Regions from separate parts of the Mycobacterium sp. Panama NTM2 genome, predicted to be linked through region 2. Evidence: riboswitches for the same ligand, from Rfam matches in the RefSeq annotation. Region 2 holds a riboswitch; the other holds the start of a gene.
The links. A riboswitch is a leader RNA that binds a small molecule or an ion and turns the genes downstream of it on or off. The one in region 2 is predicted to bind S-adenosylmethionine.
Positions count from the first base shown of each region.

Region 1: linked by a shared signal. The riboswitch ahead of ACXYX3_RS04200 (hypothetical protein) and the one ahead of ACXYX3_RS05955 (bifunctional o-acetylhomoserine/o-acetylserine sulfhydrylase) in region 2 are both predicted to bind S-adenosylmethionine.

Region 1 is NZ_CM135953.1:862,279-871,556, reverse strand. Features, by position in the region: gene ACXYX3_RS04205 (NERD domain-containing protein) at 1-1,398, opposite strand, end outside; SAM riboswitch class IV at 1,498-1,609, shown strand; gene ACXYX3_RS04200 (hypothetical protein) at 1,642-2,223, shown strand; gene ACXYX3_RS04195 (hypothetical protein) at 2,365-2,772, shown strand; gene ACXYX3_RS04190 (NUDIX hydrolase) at 2,805-3,449, opposite strand; gene ACXYX3_RS04185 (ADP-ribosylglycohydrolase family protein) at 3,521-4,963, shown strand; gene ACXYX3_RS04180 (metallophosphoesterase) at 4,989-5,993, shown strand; gene ACXYX3_RS04175 (hypothetical protein) at 6,379-6,846, opposite strand; gene ACXYX3_RS04170 (SIMPL domain-containing protein) at 6,862-8,337, opposite strand; gene ACXYX3_RS04165 (DUF3320 domain-containing protein) at 8,454-9,278, opposite strand, start outside.
Region 2 is NZ_CM135953.1:1,219,837-1,229,114, forward strand. Features, by position in the region: gene ACXYX3_RS05935 (ferredoxin reductase) at 1-1,081, shown strand, start outside; gene ACXYX3_RS05940 (fatty acid desaturase family protein) at 1,092-2,294, shown strand; gene ACXYX3_RS05945 (class I SAM-dependent methyltransferase) at 2,299-3,030, opposite strand; gene metX (homoserine O-acetyltransferase MetX) at 3,027-4,145, opposite strand; gene ACXYX3_RS05955 (bifunctional o-acetylhomoserine/o-acetylserine sulfhydrylase) at 4,151-5,497, opposite strand; SAM riboswitch class IV at 5,537-5,656, opposite strand; gene ACXYX3_RS05960 (alpha/beta fold hydrolase) at 5,700-6,530, opposite strand; gene ACXYX3_RS05965 (exodeoxyribonuclease III) at 6,592-7,461, shown strand; gene ACXYX3_RS05970 (lipase family protein) at 7,412-8,437, opposite strand; gene trpS (tryptophan--tRNA ligase) at 8,526-9,278, shown strand, end outside.

The sequences.
Region 1 (9,278 bases), 360 kb from region 2:
GGCTTGGCGTTCGCGCTGCTCGGGGTGGCGGCTGCCGGTCGTGAGCAGGGCGACGTCCTCGGGTCGCCACCCCTCGTCGAGCAGTGCGTCGACTTCGTCGTCGCCGGCGTCCATCGCGTCATCACGCGAGCAGGGCACGTACTTGACTGCCGGGCCCTCCCCACCCAGAAACCGCATCGGGTGATCGACCAGGGGCTGGAACGCATTGGCGATCTGCCGGGTGTTGCGCAGGTTGTGATCGAGGATCAGCGGCACGAGCGGCACCGGCGGCGACCCGTGCCGGTCGAAGACGCGCTGCCCCTCGTCGGTGAAGACGTAGATGCCGCCGGTCTCGTCGTCCTTCAGCGCCGCCAGCAGCGGATCCCACCAGGCGTCGGCGAAGTCTTGCGCCTCGTCGACAACGATCGCGTCGAACCGGTGCCCGGGCTCGAGTTGTGCTGCCAATTCGGCCATCTGGCGCGGCAGGTCATGCTCCCAGAACTGGACGGTCTCCTCGGTGCGCAGCGATTCGTCGGGGCCTTCCGGTGCACCCCACTTCTTTCCCAGGTCGTGGAACTCACCCACGTAGGCGGGTTGTTGGCGCCGGTTCCAGGCGCCGGTGATGCGCTCCAGATACGACGCGAGTCCGTGGGAGTAGCAGACGAGCGCGACGCGCTGCCCGTTGCGGGTGAGCCGGCGCGCCTGCTCCATCGCCAGGAAAGTCTTGCCGCTGCCGGCACCACCGCGGATCTCCACCCGATTCAGCAGCTTGATCGCATCGAGGATGACCGACTGATGCTCGGTGAGAATGTCTGCGGCGTCCTCGTTTTCGAGAGCCCGGGCCACGACGCTGCGTTGTGGCAGGCCGCGGCCGCTGAGTGCGTCGGCGAGTTCGGCTATACCGTCGCGGGTGAGCAGAGGCCGATCGAGCTCCTGACTGACGAGGATGTGGCGCAGTTTGGCGCCGATGTCGGGCAGGTCGGTGCGGTCGATCACCTTCCAGCGCGGACAGTCGGGCAGCGCGAAGGCCTCAGGCAGGTCAGTGTTGGGCAGCACGACGACGTGATCCCAGCGCAGCCGCTCCTGGGTCCACAGCGGGTCCTTCTCGATGAAGTCACGCAGCGCGTAGCACGCCTCGCGTGCCTGGCGCACGGGGTTGATCTTGTGGTCGTGACCGCCGCGCCGCTGCCGCCATGTCTCCCCGTCGTGCCACACCTCGCCGCCTTTGACCTCGACGCACACGATGCCCGCGCCTTCGATCGCGACGAGGAAGTCGACCTCGTGGTCCTTGAGGTGGTCGGTGACGCGCTTGCCCGGGATCACGAGGTCACCGGGCTCGAGCTGATCGATGAGGGCCTGCCACACCTTGCGCTCGGCCCCGTTGGCCAGCCGTGGCGTCTCGGACACGGTGATGGTCATGCGTCGCTCCCCCTCGAGTTGCTCCGATGGTAGCGAGGGCGTGAGACACCGACGTCGCGACGCGGCTCTCGTGTCGCACCCCTTCTCTACACTGAAGGAGCTCACGAGCGGACGACTGTTCGGGTACCTGGCCCGTCGTCCCGGCAACCGCGCAACACCGCACGGTGCCCCAGGGGAAGAGCCGGCACGCTCCGGCGTGCAAGCGGTGGACGCCCGGACGCGGCGTCGCCAGAAGGTCGAAAGATGCCCGACCACAACATCACTCCCACCGACGCTGCGGTGCGCCGACGCGTCGACGTGCTCTCCGTCCACATCCCGTGCGGCGGCATCCGAGGCCCCGTACGACGAGGCGAGCAGCCGCGCTGGCAGTCCTGCCGCTGCGAAGACCACCCCGTGCGCTGGGACGACGTCGACGTGTCACGCGAGCACGACCTGTGCATCGTCTGCTTCCGCGCCACGGCCGGCGGCTCGTCGCGCTGGGCCTGGCTGGCCTGCCAGAACTGCCGGGCCGTCAACGCAGAGATCGCCGAGGTCTGGGGGTTCGCACCGTTCCGGCTCGGTCGGCACAGCCTGATGCACGGCGTGGGAGTGCGCGCCGACGCGCCGCCTCATATCCGCGGCGAGGAGGTCGCGCGTCTGACGGAGTTTGCCCGCGGCGATGCGCGCCTGCGCGACTGGCGCCGCACCGAGTACCCCAGGCTCGCTGCGCGCTTCAATCCTCTCGCGGATGTCCCGCTGGCGGTCTGGACGCAGGAGCATCCCGCCAGTCGAGCGGCCTCTCAGGATGCGTTCGACCGACTGCTCGGCCCGGTCAGGCCACTCTGACCGCGCAAAACGATCCGCCGAACGAACCGTTCTGTCACAGACAATGCAATCAACGGGGGTGACCATGACCGACAACGACGACGGGGCGCAGGTCAATCAGATCGCACGCGACGACGTACGCAGCGAACACGAGGAGATGCCGTGATGCAGGCCGATGAGTCCACCGACGCCGCGAGCGGCAAGCGTCCGGTCCCCACGTTCGGTCGTGGGATTGTCTTACACGCGGGAACGACGTCCAATCCGGTGACGGGGACGAGCGACGACTACTCCGTCTACGCCTATTACAGCCCCGATGACGGCTTCTTCGAACTGAGCACACATGACGACGGTCACTGGCCGGTCGACGAGTACCACCACGCTCAGTGGGTGGAGGCGGACGACATCGCCGTCCTGCTGAAAGCGCTGGGTGGAGACAATGGCGCAGACCCCGCCGAGCTGTTCGCTCAGCGCGTGCAGGACGGAAGCATCGGAGTCAAAGATGTTCCGAAGTGGCTCTCGCGCAACGCCATCCCGCACTCCTCCGGATCGCAGTACGTGAGCAATTTCTAGGCAGCGCGCCCGCGAATCGTGAAGTGCGGGAGCTACATCCGGCGGAACAGCTCGGCTGGTCGGCCTCGGCCGCCGCGGGTCACAGCACCCGTCGCGACCAACTGCGGTTCCATCGCCCGCCGGAACGAATCGCGTTGCAGTTCCCGTCCGGCGACGCGCTGGTGCACCAGCCACAGGTCGCGGATGGTGAACTCCTCGCCGAGGAGGTGGTCCGGATCGGGCCACTGGGCGTAGCGGCTCTGCAGGTGCTCGACGGCGCGCGCGATGATGCTGACGTGGTCGTAGGGCAGGCGACCCGGGGCGTTCACCGGCATCAAGCGGGTGTCGTCGGCGAACCGGCTCTCCAACCGGTCCGGTTGGACGACGTCGACGTGCGCGACGGAGAGTACCCAGCCGCGGTCATCACGGTTGGGGTCGTCGAAGACGTGGAGCTGGCGCGGTTGCAGGCCGGACACGTTGGCCTTGTCCCGCAGTGACCGCTCGACCGCGTCGGCGAGCCTCTCCCCCTCGTGCAGGAACGTTCCCGGCAGGCCCCACCCCCGGCGGTTCTCCCGGCGCACCTGCAGCACGACCAGCCCGAGACGCTCATCGAGGGTCAGCACCGCGGTGTCGACGGCCACCGACGGGCGGGGGTATTCGGTCAGCATCCGGCCGCTGCTGTCTCGGTAAGCGTTCATGTCAGGGGCTTAGCGTACAGTGACCTTATTAGCGCAGAATTGCTCTAATTCTGAGACGGGGGTGGTCTGACATGACATCACGAGACGATCGCATCGAAGGCGTGCTGCTGGCGACGGCGGCGGGTGACGCGCTCGGCGCGCCCTACGAATTCCAGCCGCCGCGCGGCCCGGCGCTCGACGTGGTGATGGCCGGCGGGGGTCCGTGGGAGCCCGGCGAGTGGACCGATGACACCGCGATGGCTTTCGCCATCGCCGAGGTCGCGGCGACCGGCGCCGATCTGCGCGATGAGCCCGCCCAGGACGCGATTGTCGCGCGGTGGCGCGGGTGGTCCCGGGGCGCGAAGGACGTCGGGATTCAGACCGGGTCGGTGCTGCGGTCGGCGACGATCGGTGACGTCATCACCGCCGAGCGGGCGCGCGCCGCGGCGGAGCACCTGCACCGTCAGAGCGGTCGCAGCGCGGGCAACGGATCGCTGATGCGGACCGCGCCGGTCGCGCTGGCCTATCTCGACGATGAGGACGCGTTGGTGCAGGCGGCTCGGTCTCTCAGCGCGCTGACACACTATGACCCTGAGGTGGGTGACGCATGTGTGTTGTGGTGCAGCGCGATTCGTCATGCTGTCCTGACGGGCGAGCTGGATGTCCGCATCGGACTGCGCCACCTCGACCCGAAGAACCACGGGGTGTGGGCGGAGCGGCTCGATATCGCCGAGGCGTCGCGACCGGCGGACTTCCCGAACAACGGCTGGGTGGTCTCCGCACTGCAGGCGGCGTGGTCGGCGATCGCGACGACGCCGGTACCCGCCGACGATCCGCCGTCGGGTGTGTTCCGGGCCGATCATCTGCGCCTGGCGCTGGACGCCGCGGTACGGGCGGGCTTCGACACCGACACCGTCGCCGCGATCGCCGGCGGGTTGCTGGGCGCCGCGCATGGGGCGTCGGCGGTTCCGCTGGAGTGGCGCGCGCAGCTGCACGGCTGGCCGGGTGCGTCGGCGCGGGAACTGACGACGATGGCGCGGTTGATCGCGCGGGGCGGTATGCCGGACCGGTTCGATCCGCGCTATCCCGGATATCGGACTGGCGCGTTGGCGGCGCACCCGTTCGACGGTCAGGTGCTGCTGGGCGGGATCGGCGCGCTGTGGGATCTGCCCGACGGCGTCGACGCGGCGGTGTCGCTGTGCCGGATCGGTGACGACGACGTGCGCCGCGACATCCCGCACGTCGAGGTGCGGTTGGCCGACCGGCCGGATGCCGATGAGAACCCGCACCTGGAGTTCGTGCTGCTGGAGGCGGTGAAGACGGTCGAGCGATTCCGCGGTGACGGCCGAACCGTGCTGGTGCATTGCGTCGAAGCGCTCAGCCGCACACCCATCGTCGGCGCGCTCTACGGCGCACGGCTGCAAGGTGTTTCGGCCGACGAGGCGCTGCAGGCCGTGCAGGAGGTGTTGCCGTCGGCATCACCGAATCGTGAGTTCCGGGAAGCGTTGCGGCGCATGATGCCTGAGAAGTTCTGATGTTCACGATGAAGAAGGGGGAACGATGACAGCTTCGGACCGCGAGGGGTACGACATCATCGGCGATGTCCACGGTTGCGCCGACCAGCTGGAGGAGCTGCTGGCCGCGATGGACTATCGGCGATCGGGCACGGGTGGTGAGTGCCGACATGAGCGCCGGCAGGCGATCTTCGTCGGTGACCTGATCGACCGCGGCACGCAGCAGTTGGAAACGCTGCGGCTGGTCAAGCAGATGGTCGATGCGGGCAGCGCGCAGATCGTCATGGGCAACCACGAGTTCAATGCGCTGGCCTATCACACGGAGTGGCCGACGGGCAGTGGGAAGTTCCTGCGTCCGCACGACGACCCCGACGACACGCGGTCAGAGAAGAATACCCGCCAACACAAGGCATTTCTCGAGCAGGTGACGGGTGCGGACCGCGACGAATATCTGGAATGGTTTGCGACGCTGCCACTCTGGCTCGACTTGAGTGGTATCCGTGTGGTGCATGCATGCTGGCACGAGGAGTCGATGGCGGTAGTCGATCAGCGGTGCGGCTCCAGCGCGCCGTTCGCGAACGTCGAGCATCTCGTCGCGGCCAGCGATCCGAAGGACGATCTCTACGAGGCAGTCGAGACACTGCTGAAGGGCCCGGAGATCAGTTTGGTCACGCACCATCAGGAGCCGTACCGGGACAAGGACGGTCACATGAGAAAAAGCGCCCGGATGCAGTGGTGGAATAGCGGCGGACACACGCTGCGTGATCTCGCGGAGATGGGTGGCAATTTCACCACGATGTCCGGCGAGCCGTATCCCCCGCTACCAGAGCTGGAGGTCCCGGCCGAAGATCGCACGTACACCTACACCGGTCAAGTTCCGGTGTTCTATGGCCACTACTGGCGGCAGGGCCGCCCCGATCGCAGTCTCGACTGGACCGACTACACCGCGTGTGTGGACTTCAGCGCGGTGAAGGGCGGGACCCTGGTCGCGTACCGGTGGTCGGGCGAGGAGCGGATAGCAATCGGGAACTACCTCGCATTCGCGGGTTAATTTCCGCGAGTACCAGATTTTCTATTGAAGAACGGAGTTCGCGCGACCTGTTGGGGCGGGAGCGGACCCACTCAATTTCTGAGCGGGAAGGATGCTGGCGATGGCTAGGTTGCTTCTTCGGTTTCGGCTCGAGCCGCTGCGGTAGCCCTCGAAAGCATCCCCTTGGCTGACCGATGGACGGCTCGCTCGATTCTCAGAATGCTAGACAGCCGCGGCTATTTCCGCTTCATCCCCAAGTCGTCGTTGGTTGTTTCTGTGTTCCGCGATGATGTTCTTGAACCGCTCGATGTCGAGCCCACCGAGTCGCTGTGGCAGGCCCGGGATCTCGGCCCTTGGACCCGGGGCGCCCGTCCTCCGAGTAGACCCTAGAAGAGGCGCCGACGTCCTAGGCCCGGGAGACTTCGATGATCTCGCCGCGTATTGCCCAGGAGTTGCCGGGGCAGCCTGCCGCGTGCTCGGCCGCCAGCAGTTCCCCAGCTACGCAGAGGTGGTCACATGGGTCCCACTTCACGCCCGCGCCGTAGGGTGACACGAGCCGGGACACCGTGCCGAGCGCATCGCGTCGCTGGTCGAGCAGTAGGAGTTCGATCTCGTCGGCGTCGGCGGGGAGATCGGCAGCGAGCCGCGACGCGGCCTCCGATGTGGCGTCGGGGTCTGTGCTCGCCTGTAAGGCGCAGATCACTCCGTCGAAGAAACCCTTGAGCCGCGCGCCCCACACCGGCCGCACCTCAGATGGTGGACGTACTTCGAGCCTGACAGCAAAAGGCGCATCGGGGGTCGCCCGCGCGTGGATATCGACGTGACCTCGGGCCAGCGCCAGCCACACCTGAGCGAGTTGCTTTGCTTCCTTCATTGGCCCGAGGTCGGTCTATTCGAACGACGCAAGTGTCCTGGCCGGAATCCAGCTGTCGAACGTCGCGGTTCTGTCCGCCAAGGCATACCGGTACCCGAACCCGTGTCGCGCGTTATCGGGTGTGATGCCGTGCTCGAAACGAATGCCGTGACGCCCCGCGGTCTTGAACGTGCCGATGTAATAAAGCAGAACGTTCTCGACGTCCGCCTTGGGATGTTTCGGACCGTAAAACGTCGCGTGGAGAACTTGCTCGGCCGCGGGCTGTAGCTGTTCGCACCGAACACGAATCTGGTCGCGAAGCTCCCTCTGCCACTCGGGGAGCCGTTCGAAGCGGATGTACTCGTCTGCCAACGCCTCGACGATTCCGTCGGGCTCAGGCCCGCGGACGTCATGGCGGACAGGCACCTGACCGGTCGAGGGCGGCTCCGGTTCGCGTGACACCGAGACGTCCTGGAGACCCGGCGGACGACACGTCCCGCAACGCCGAATCGTCGTGCCGACTTGCGCCGCGGCCCATCGATCGAGTTCTTCGATCGCCTCGGCGCACATTTTCACGTAGCGGTTGGTCAGCTTGCTCGCCGCCTCTTCACCATTGATCGTCCAGCAGCTCGAGTGATGAACTCTCGCGTCGCCGGCGTGATAGCTGCGCAGGATGTTGACGACGAAGCCTTCGGAGTGGGCGCGAAGCCATGCGCGATAGCCAGTGTCATCATCGCGGAACTCGACCACGGCCGACCCTGCGCCCGCATCGCCTTCTTCGTCTGGGGCAGAGGAAGCTTCTTTCACGATTTCCCTGGGCGATTCGGTCGATGCCCGCTCTTGAACGACGAAGCGCGCATCGACCGATGCAGACATCCGGATGGGCTTTGGCATCAATTCGACATCGGGACCTGACCCTCCTGGGGCCCCGTCGGGCGCTCCGACGAAGAGCGCATCTCGCTGACCGTCGGAGGCACCTCCGGCGCTGAGCATGCCGACGTCTGCGATCGCAATCGCGGTGACCGCGCCGAGTCCTACAGCGTCGGCGTACAACTGCGCTCGGTCGACGGCGTCGCGCACAGCTTGCCGGCGGACTCGGCGGGCCATCTTGGCGTTTGCTTTCGCTGTCAGCGACCAGTTGATGGTGTCCACCTCGAAACCTTCGATGGACGTGACGTGGTCACCGACCCACGATGACAGGGCGGCGAAATCGCGGAACCTCACCTGGAGGCTGGCGCTCGCGTGGTACACGAGCGGCAACTGTTCACCGTCCTGGCTCCAAGGTCGATGCGACCAGGTGCGGAGCCGGTCGGATGACCATCGGGTGACTGGGGCATCGTCTCCGAGCGCAAGCGCTGACACAGACTTCTGTACGACATCGAGATCTTCGGCCAGCCGGTCGTAGACGGGCTTCATCGACGGACCCTGATAGCTGAGTGTCGCGTGCACGGTGGCCCGCTGCGGAGGGCGAGAAGCGGTAAATGACCCTCGCACGGTGATTTCCGTCGCCATTGCGTCAGTTTAACCTGCGCCTCTGACACGACTGTCGCCTTTGCGGTCAGGGAGTTTCCCCGCGCGCCGGCATCCGCGCCGAAGCGTTGTCGTCGCGATGCACCGAGTCGCCAGTCTCACGTGCGGCGGACCAATCCACTGCCTGTGACGCTCAAGAGCCCCCGGTCGACGGCCTGCTGCAGCGCGGCATCGAGGCGAGCGGTGATGCCCTGGGTCCGGCGCTTACCGCCGAACAGAGCGAGGGCTTCGCGCTCGAGATCCTCTTTCTCGATGCCTCCGGCCTGTTCGGCAACGATGAGCATCGCGTTGCCGATCTCGACGAGAGAGACTTCCTCCAGGGGGCGGCTGAGGCCGTCTCGGGGCACTCGGACGGTGCGCCATGTTTCGGGTTGCAGGCCAGATGGCCAGTAGAAGTCGTCATCGCCGGAGCGGGTGAACTCGGCGGGAACGACGCGCTGGATCGAGCGCCTCCTGTCGTCGTTCACCTTGCTCAGACCAAAAGCGCCGGCGACCAGTTTCGCCAGGCGGGCGCGCTGCACGGGCGCCTCAGCGGAGATGACCGCTTCGGCCACTCGGCCCACCGCCTCCTTGGCCCACTGACTGGGCAGCGAGTCCAGGACGCTGATGTCCCCTTCGACGCGTGGGCTCCACTCCCGAAACTTCGTCACGTCGGAGTGGCGTGGCTTGGTGGTCGGAGCCGGCGTCAAACGAGCGGATCGCATCGGGGCGAAGGGAGTGTTCCGTTGCGGCACCGTCGTTTCAGCTTTTGTCAGAACAGCTTCCCGCTCTGTGCCTGCAGGAGTCGGCTGCGGTTCCTTTGCGGCTTTCACCGCGGCACGCAGTTCGACGAGCACACCCTGTCGATTTCGCAACCATTCAGGGAGCCAGACCCGTTCGACAGCAGGCCATTTCAGCAACTTGCCCAAGACTTCAACCGGCAA
Region 2 (9,278 bases):
CGACGTCGAAGCGCCGAGCGGGGGGTGGGTGAACATGGTGCGGGGGCTCGCGGCCCGCGCCACCACGCCGCTTCTCCCCGACGACTATCTGTCTTTGCTCAATCCACTGTGGTCGGCCCGTGAGCTGCGGGGCGAGATCGTCGAGGTCCGCCGGGAGACCGACGACACGGCCACCGTGGTGATCCGCCCGGGCTGGGGCTTCGCCCGCGACTACCAACCCGGCCAGTACGTCGGCATCGGGTTGCGCGTCGACGGGAAGTGGCACTGGCGGTCGTACTCACTGACATCGGTGCCCGAGCCGGATCGCGACGAGATCTCGATCACCGTGAAGGCCACCCCGGAAGGTTTCCTGTCCACCCACCTCGTCGACGGGGTCGAACCCGGCACGATCATTCGCCTGGCCGCACCGCAGGGCGAGTTCACGCTGCCCGATCCGCCGCCGGAATCGCTGCTGTTCATCACCGCCGGCAGTGGCATCACGCCGATCATGGCGATGCTGCGCTCGCTGCGCGCCCGCGGCCAGGAGCCAGACATCGTGCACATCCACTCCGCCCCGTCGGCCGAATCGGTGATCTTCCACGACGAGCTGCGCGAACTGGAGAGCCGGCAGCGCGGCTACCGCCTCCATCTGCAGCTCACTCAGGAAGACGGCAAGGTGGAACTGACCGAGCTCGACCAGATCGTCTCGGATTGGCAGAAGCGCTCCGCGTGGGTGTGCGGCCCGTCGGCGATGCTCGATGCGGCCGAGCAGGTGTGGGAAGAACACGGCCTCGCCGATCAGCTGCACATGGAGCGGTTCACGATCGCGGCTACCGACAAGGGCGGCGAAGGCGGGACCGTACACTTCGGGATCTCCGACAAGTCCGCCGAGATCGACGGCGCCACAACCATTTTGCAGGCCGGCGAGGATGCCGGTATCCAGATGCCGTTCGGTTGCCGGATGGGTATCTGCCAGACCTGTGTGCTCCCGCTCGAAGAGGGGCACGTCCGGGACATCCGTTCCGGGCAGGAACACGGTGCGGGCGACCGCATCCAGACATGTGTGTCCACCGCCTCCGGTGACTGCACCATCAAGATCTGAGGAGACTTCCATGGCGATCACCGACATCAAGGTCTACGCACATCTCACCGAGGAGGACGTCGAGAACCTCGCTGCCGAGCTCGATCAGCTTCGCGCCGACATCGAGGAGTCCCGGGGGGAACGCGACGCGCGCTATGTGCGTCGCACCATTCAGCTGCAGCGCGCGCTGGCGGCCGGTGGGCGGATCGCGTTGTTCGCGAGCAGCAGCCGGATCGCAAGGGTGGCCGGCACCGCGATGTTGGCCTCGGCCAAGATCATCGAGAACATGGAGTTGGGCCACAACGTCATCCACGGCCAGTGGGATTGGATGAACGACCCCGAGATCCACTCCACCGAGTGGGAGTGGGACACCACGTGCCCGTCGTCGCAGTGGAAGTACTCGCACAACTTCGTCCACCACAAGTACACCAACGTCGTCGGTCTGGACAGCGACGTCGGCTACGGCATCATGCGGGTGACCCGTGACGAACCGTGGGAACGGTGGATGATCGGCAACCCGATCTACAACCTGCTGCTCGGCACGTTCTTCGAATGGGGGGTGGCGGCACACCACATCGAGGTCGACAAGATCCGCAAGAAGGAGAAGACCTGGGCCGAGGCGCGCAAGGACATGCGGGTCATGGGCCGCAAGATCGCCAAACAGGTGGGCAAGGACTACATCATCTTCCCGGCGCTGACCGGGACCAACTGGAAGCACACCCTGAAGTGCAACGCGGTGGCGAACTTCATCCGTAACTACTGGGCCTACATGGTGATCTTCTGCGGCCACTTCCCGGACGGCGCAGAGAAATTCACCGTCGAGGAGTTCGAGAACGAGACCCGCGGCGAATGGTATCTGCGACAGATGTTGGGGTCGGCCAACTTCCACGCCGGTCCGATCATGGCGTTCATGAGCGGCAACCTGTGCTATCAGATCGAGCACCACCTGTTCCCGGACCTGCCGAGCAACCGCTACGCCGAGATGAGCGTCCGCATCCGAGAGCTCTGCGAGAAGTACGACCTGCCCTACACCACCGGGCCGCTGCTGCGGCAGTACTGGCAGTCGTTCTGGACCATCCTGAAGCTCGCGCTGCCGGACAAGTACTTGAAGGCCCCCAGCGATGACGCCCCGGAGACGGCGTCGGAGCGGCGCTTCGGGCGGGTCGAGCCCACCCCGGGGACGCCGAAGCGCGGGCTGCGCACCGCGCTTCGGGAGCGCACCAGGGCGGCGTGAGGCCTCAGGATAGGGTGGCGCGCACGCACACCGTCACATACGGCAGCGCGAGGCCGGTGGAGTTCGCCAGTGCGGGGTGGGTGGCGAGCAGGTCGCGCACCCGGTCCAGGGTGCGGGTGCGCACCTGTTCGGGCGAGGTGATGCAGTAGCTGCGGGAGGCCACCAGGTCGATCAGCGCTTGCGGTGTCAGATAACTGGTCCACTCGACCTGATGCCGTGACACGTCGGTGAACGGGTCGGGCAGCGCGACGGTCTGGCTGAACGGATCGACCTCGTGGCCGATGATCTGGCCGAGATCCTTGACCCAGCCCAGCCTTTCGTCGCGGTTGTTCCAGACCAGGCCCAGTCGGCCGCCGGGCCGGAGCACCCGTGCGACCTCCTCGATCGCCTGCGCCGGGTCGAACCAGTGCCATGCCTGGGCGACGAGCACGGCGTCGACGCTGTTGTCCGGCAGGGGGATCTCCTCGGCTGTCCCGAGCAGGGCGGGGGTGTCGGGCAGTGAGGTGCGCAGCAGCTCGAGCATCTCCGGGATCGGGTCGACGGCGACGACGTCGAGGCCGCGTTCGACCAGCCGGGTGGTCAACTTGCCGGTGCCCGCGCCGAGATCGAGCACGGTGTGGGCGTTTTCGGGAAGCAGCCATTCGATGGCCTCCGGCGGATACGATGGGCGGCCCCGCTCGTAGGCGGCGGCTTCGGCGCCGAAGGACAGCGACCGTTGCGGTGCTGAACCGCTCACCGGCCGGCCAACTCCAGGGTGCGCCGGATCAGCTTTCCCACCGCGTCGGTCTCCACCAGGAACCCGTCGTGCCCGAAGTCCGAATCGACCACGTCGAGTCCGTCGCAGCCCGGCAGCAGATCCGCCAATTCCTGTTGCAGCCGAAGGGGATACAGCCGGTCGGAAGTGATACCGCCCACCACGGTGGGCACCGGGCATCCCCTCAGCGCGGCAGCCACGCCTCCGCGGCCACGACCGATGTCATGGCTGGACAGCGCGTCGGTCAACGCCACGTAGGTGCCGGCATCGAAGCGCGACACCAGCTTTCGGCCCTGGTACTCCAGGTAGCTCTGCACCGAGTAGCGGCCGCCCGCGGTGGGGTCTTCCCCCGGCTGTGCGGTATTGCCGAATCGCTCGTCGAGTTCGGCTTCGCCGCGATAGGTCAGGTGGGCGAACCGGCGGGCGATCTCCATCCCGGTGTCGGGGGAGTGGCCGGTGTCGTGGTAATCGCCGTTGCACCAGTGGGGATCTGAGGTGATCGCGGCGACCTGCGTGCTCTGCGTCCCGATCTGGTCGGCGGTGGCGCGTGCTCCTACCGCGAGCACCAGCGCCGCGCGGACGTTGTCCGGGTGGGAGACGATCCATTCCAGCGCCCGGGCGCCACCCATGGAACCGCCGATCACGGCGGCCACCTCGGTGATGCCGAGTCGTTCGAGGACCGCGACGTCGGCGGCGACCTGGTCGCGCACCGTCGTCGCCGGGAACCTCGAACCCCAGGCTTTGCCGTCGGGCGCGACGCTGCTCGGTCCTGTCGAACCGCGGCAGCCGCCCAGCACGTTCGTCGAGATCGCGCACCAGCGGTCGGTGTCGATCGGGGCGCCCGGGCCGGCCACTCCGTCCCACCACCCCGGAGTCGGGTGGTCGGGTCCGGCGGGCCCGGTGATGTGCGAATCGCCGGTCAGGGCGTGCAGCACCACCACGACGTTGTCGCGCTCAGGTGACAGCTCACCCCAGCGCTGCACCGCGATCGACACGTCGTCGAGCACGGCGCCGGATTCCAGCGTGAGCGATCCGATGTCGACGATGCCGATCTCGCCTTCGGGCGGCAGCGCCACGCGATCGTTCACCACGTCCATGACGGTCACGGCTGCACCTCGAGCAGTTGCGCATCGGCGGTTCCACCGGCGCGCTGCGCCGCGGCGAAGCCCTGCTCGAGATCGGCCAGGATGTCGTCGATGCCCTCGATCCCCACCGCCAGGCGCACCAGTCCCGGGGTGACGCCGGTGGCGAGCTGCTCCTCGGCCGAGAGCTGCTGGTGGGTGGTCGAGGCGGGGTGGATCACCAGCGAGCGCACGTCACCGATGTTGGCGACGTGGCTGTGCAGTGTCAGCGCGTCGACGAATGCCTTGCCCGCGGGCACCCCGCCGGCCAGCTCGAAGGCGAGGACCGCGCCGGTTCCCTTAGGCGCCAGCTTCTTTCCCGTCTCGTACCACGGCGAGCTCGGTAGGCCGGCGTAATTGACCGAGATCACGCCCTCGTGACCGGCCAGGTACTCGGCCACCCGCTGGGCGTTGGCGACGTGGCGCTCCATGCGCAGGCTCAAGGTTTCCAGGCCTTGGGCGACCAGGAACGCGTTGAACGGCGATGCGGCAGAACCCAAGTCGCGCAGCAGCTGGACGCGGGCTTTCAGCGCGAACGCGGGCGCGCCGAGTTCGGCGAACACCACGCCGTGATAGCTCGGGTCGGGTTCGGTGAATCCGGGGAAGCGCCCGTTGGTCCAGTCGAAGGTGCCGCCGTCGACGATCACGCCGGCGATCGCGGTGCCGTGCCCACCGAGGTACTTCGTCGCCGAATGCACGACGATGTCGGCCCCGTGGCTGATCGGCTGGATCAGATACGGCGTGGCGATCGTGTTGTCCACGATCAGCGGTACCCCGGCGTCGTGCGCCACCGCGGCGACGGTCGGAATGTCGAGGACGTCGATCTGCGGATTCGAGATCGTCTCGGCGAAGAACGCTTTCGTGTTGGGACGCACCGCGGCCCGCCACGACTCGGGGTCGTCGGGATTGTCGACGAAGCTGACCTCGATGCCCAGTTTGGGCAGGGAGTAGTGGAAGAGGTTGTAGGTGCCGCCGTAAAGCCGTGGGCTGGAAACGATGTGGTCGCCGTGCTGGGCGATGTTGAGGATCGCGAACGTCTCGGCGGCCTGCCCGGAGGACACGAACAGTGCCGCGACGCCGCCCTCGAGTGCGGCGATGCGCTGCTCGACGACGTCCTGGGTGGGGTTCATGATGCGGGTGTAGATGTTGCCCGGTTCGACGAGCCCGAACAGCGCTGCGGCGTGGTCGGTGTCGCGGAACGCGTAACTGGTGGTCTGGTAGATCGGCAGTGCCCGGGCGCCCGTGGCGGTATCCGGTGCCTGGCCGGCGTGCACCTGCTTGGTCTCGAAAGCCCAGTTGGCGGTGGGATCGGGGTTGTCGAGGCTCATCGACGTCTCCTCCATGAACGGGGGGCCCGTTTCACGGCGGACCCGCGCTTGCCTTATAGCCGTTGTCGGCTACTCAACCTGGTCGTCTCCCGGGGCACCCCACCGCGGTTGGAGGGTTGCCGGCCAGCAAGCCGGGGCTTGACGCTGGCACTCATGACCGCCACGAAGAATAACGCACCCGGCGGATCGGGTGCCACCGGGTTCAGCTGATGGCGCGCTGCGGGCCGGTCTGTTCGTCGAGGAACTCCCGGATCACCTCGGCGATGCGCTGGGGTGCCTCGAACATCGGGATGTGGCCCACGCCGTCGAGTGTGGTGAACCGCGTCGACTCGGGCAGGTGCTTGCGGAAGTGGGCGGTGAACCGCGGGTGGGGCAGTACCCGGTCCTTCTCGCACACCACCAGATAGGTGGGTGTCGAGGTGTCGGCGAGTTCCATCAACCCCGGCATCAGCAGGGCTTTGACCAGCAGCTGGTAGTAGGCCGGGCAGTGTCGGACGTCATCGATGATCTCGAGGATGTCGTCGTCGGTGATGCCGTCGGGGCGGGCGCTGACCGGCACGCTGGTGAGGAACCGCGCGCCGGGCACGCGGGCTGCCCGCGCTCCGAGCAACTTGGCCACCACCCAGACGGGCATCCCCATCACGAACTTGAACACGATCTCGTATTTGGCCGGCGTCCACCGGTGCCAGCCGCCGGCCGGGGCGATACCGACCAGGGAGCGCGCCCGGTTGCGGCGTTCCAGCTCGAAGGCCACCCAGCCCCCGAGGGAGTTGCCCACGATGTGGGCGGTGTCCCAGCCGAGGCGGTCGAGGTGGCGCTCGACGTCGTCGGCGAGGGTGCCGCTGTCGAGCAGCCAGGAGCGGTTGGGGCTGCCGCCGTGGTGGCCCGCCATCGTCGGCGCGTACACCTCGTAGCGGCCGGTGTCGGCGAGCGCCGGCGCGACGTCCTTCCACACGTTGTTCGACATCATGAACGGGTGCAGCAGCAACACCGGCTCTCCGGAGCCGAGGTGGATCGGCGCGCGTGGGCTCATAGCGCCCGACCCTAAGGTGATACCGGCGGTACCGCAAGAATGCCCGCTAGGGTCGACGGCCGTGACGAGCTCCCTCACGATCAGCACCGTCAACGTCAACGGCGTCCGCGCAGCGATCAAGCAGCGTTCGGAGGACAACCGCGGCCTGCTGGCCTGGTTCGCGCAGACCACCGCGGACGTGGTGTGCCTGCAGGAGACCCGCGCCGATGACGAGCAGGTGGCCGAGGCGCTGGCGCCGGTGCTCGCCGACGGCTGGCACCTGGCCTCTGCCGCGCCCCACGTCAAGGGCCGCAACGGGGTCGCGGTGGTGTCCCGCACGCCCCACGATGATGTCCGGATCGGTTGTGGCGCAGTGGAATTCGCCGCGCATGGTCGCTACCTCGAGGTGGACACCGGTGGTGTCACGGTGGGCAGCGTGTACTTCCCGACCGGGGAGGCCGACACCGAACGGCAGCGGGAGAAGGAACGCTTCATGGCCGCGGTGGCCGAGCGGATGGCAATTCTGCGCGCCGACGGCCGTGACGCGGTGCTCTGCGGTGACTGGAACATCGCCCACACCGAGAACGACATCAAGAATTGGAAGGGCAACGTCAAGAAGGCCGGCTTCCTGCCCGAGGAGCGGCAGTGGCTGACCGACCTGCTGGCCACCGGATGGGTGGACGTGGTGCGGGTGGCGCATCCGGAGCAACCTGGGCCCTATGCGTGGTGGTCCTGGCGCGGCAAGGCCTTCGACAACGACGCCGGCTGGCGCATCGACTACCAGCTGGCCACGGCGGGGTTGGCGGCGCGGGTGGCCGCGGTGCGCACGGAACGCCCCGCTGCGTATGCGCTGCGCTGGTCCGATCACTGCCCGGTGACGGTCACCTACGCGTCATTTCGGCTCAGCAGCCGACGCGGGTGGGGGTCGCCAGCGCGCCATCGGCGTCGTTGATGGCTCCGCGCACCACATCGAACACCCGCGGGTCCCACGTCAGCCCCGTCTCCCACGGCAACCCGACCGAATCGGAGACGAAGATGCTGTGGGTGTCGTCGAAGGACACGCAGCGGCGGTGGGGCAGTACGCGGTCGCTGACGTCGGTGGCCAGCGCGCTGCGGGTGGCGACGATCCCGTCGTTGGGCCACACCATCGGGTTGACCGGAGCCGGGTGGGTGAAGCGAGTGCCACCGATCACGACGACGGGGATCCGGTCCAGCACGCCTGCCTGGTACTCGTTCCACCCGCGTGGACCCATCAAGTAGCCCTGGTTGACCTCGCGCCCCGAACCGGTCTGCAGCCGCGTCACCTCGGCGGCCATCGCCAGCGACGCCTTCTCGCAGTAGGCGTCGCCCGCGCAGTCCGACAACGGGGTGATGCCGTTGGCGTAGTCGGACAGAAACGATCCCTCCCACGGTGTGCCCAGCGTGGTCAGCGAGCGGATGCGGATCGGCGAGCCGAGGCTCTGCAGCACCCGGAACGCCGCCCGCGAATAGAGCCCGCCCATCGAGTGGCCGACGACGTCGACGACGTCGACACCGCGCGTGTCGTGCAGGTAGCTGAGGAAGCGGGCGAGGTGTTCGCCCGCCAGATCGATCGACGCCGTGGAATCGACGGTCATGATGTCGGGCAGGGTGATCGGGCAATCTCCGAACGCGCCGAAACCGCCCTGGTCGGTGACGGGTCCGCGGCCCGCCATGGCCGGCGACGTGTACACGGTGTGGCCCGCGGCGAGCAGGTTCTCTCGCAGTGCGGTGTCGGTGTTGCCGGCGGCCAGACCGGACCGGCATGCGTCGTCTCCGGTGGTGAACGGGCTGACCGCATCACCGCCGGAGACGATGACGACGGCGCGACCGGGTGCGGCGTGCGCGGGGCCGGCACCCATGAACGTCGCGATGACGAGCAGGACAAGGACTGACGCCGATCGCCGCATGCGAACCCCCTCGGTTGCGCGCATGCTACCCAGGACCGGTCGACCGCCGGACGAAACCGCGACGGCGCGTGAAAAACTGGACCTCACCATGAGCACTTCAGCCAAGCCCGTCGTCTTCTCGGGCGCGCAACCGACGTCGGACTCTCTGCATCTGGGCAACGCGCTCGGCGCGGTCGCCCAGTGGGTCGGTCTGCAGGACGGTCACGACGCCTACTTCTGCGTCGTGGATCTGCACGCGATCACGCTGGCCCAGGACCCCGCGACGTTGCGCCGGCGCACACTGGCCACCGCCGCGCAGTACCTGGCCCTGGGCGTCGACCCGGCCCGCGCCACCGTGTTCGTCCAGAGCCATGTGCCCGAGCACAGCGAATTGGCTTGGGTGCTGGGCTGTTTCACCGGTTTCGGGCAGGCCTCACGGATGACCCAGTTCAAGGACAAGTCGGCCAAGCACGGCGCGGACGCGCAGACCGTCGGCCTGTTCACCTATCCGATCCTGATGGCCGCCGACGTGCTGCTCTACGACACCGAGCTGGTTCCGGTCGGCGAGGATCAGCGCCAGCACCTCGAGCTGGCCCGCGATGTCGCGCAGCGCTTCAACACGCGCTTCCCCGACACGTTCGTCGTTCCCGAACCGATGATCCCCACGGCGACCGCGAAGATCTACGACCTGGCGGAGCCGACCGCCAAGATGAGCAAGTCCGCGGCCACCGATGCCGGGCTGATCAGCCTGCTCGACGACCCGGCGCGCACGGCCAAGAAGATCCGGTCCGCGGTCACCGACAGCGAGCGCGAGATCCGTTTCGATCGCGACGCCAAGCCGGGAGTCTCGAATCTGCTGACC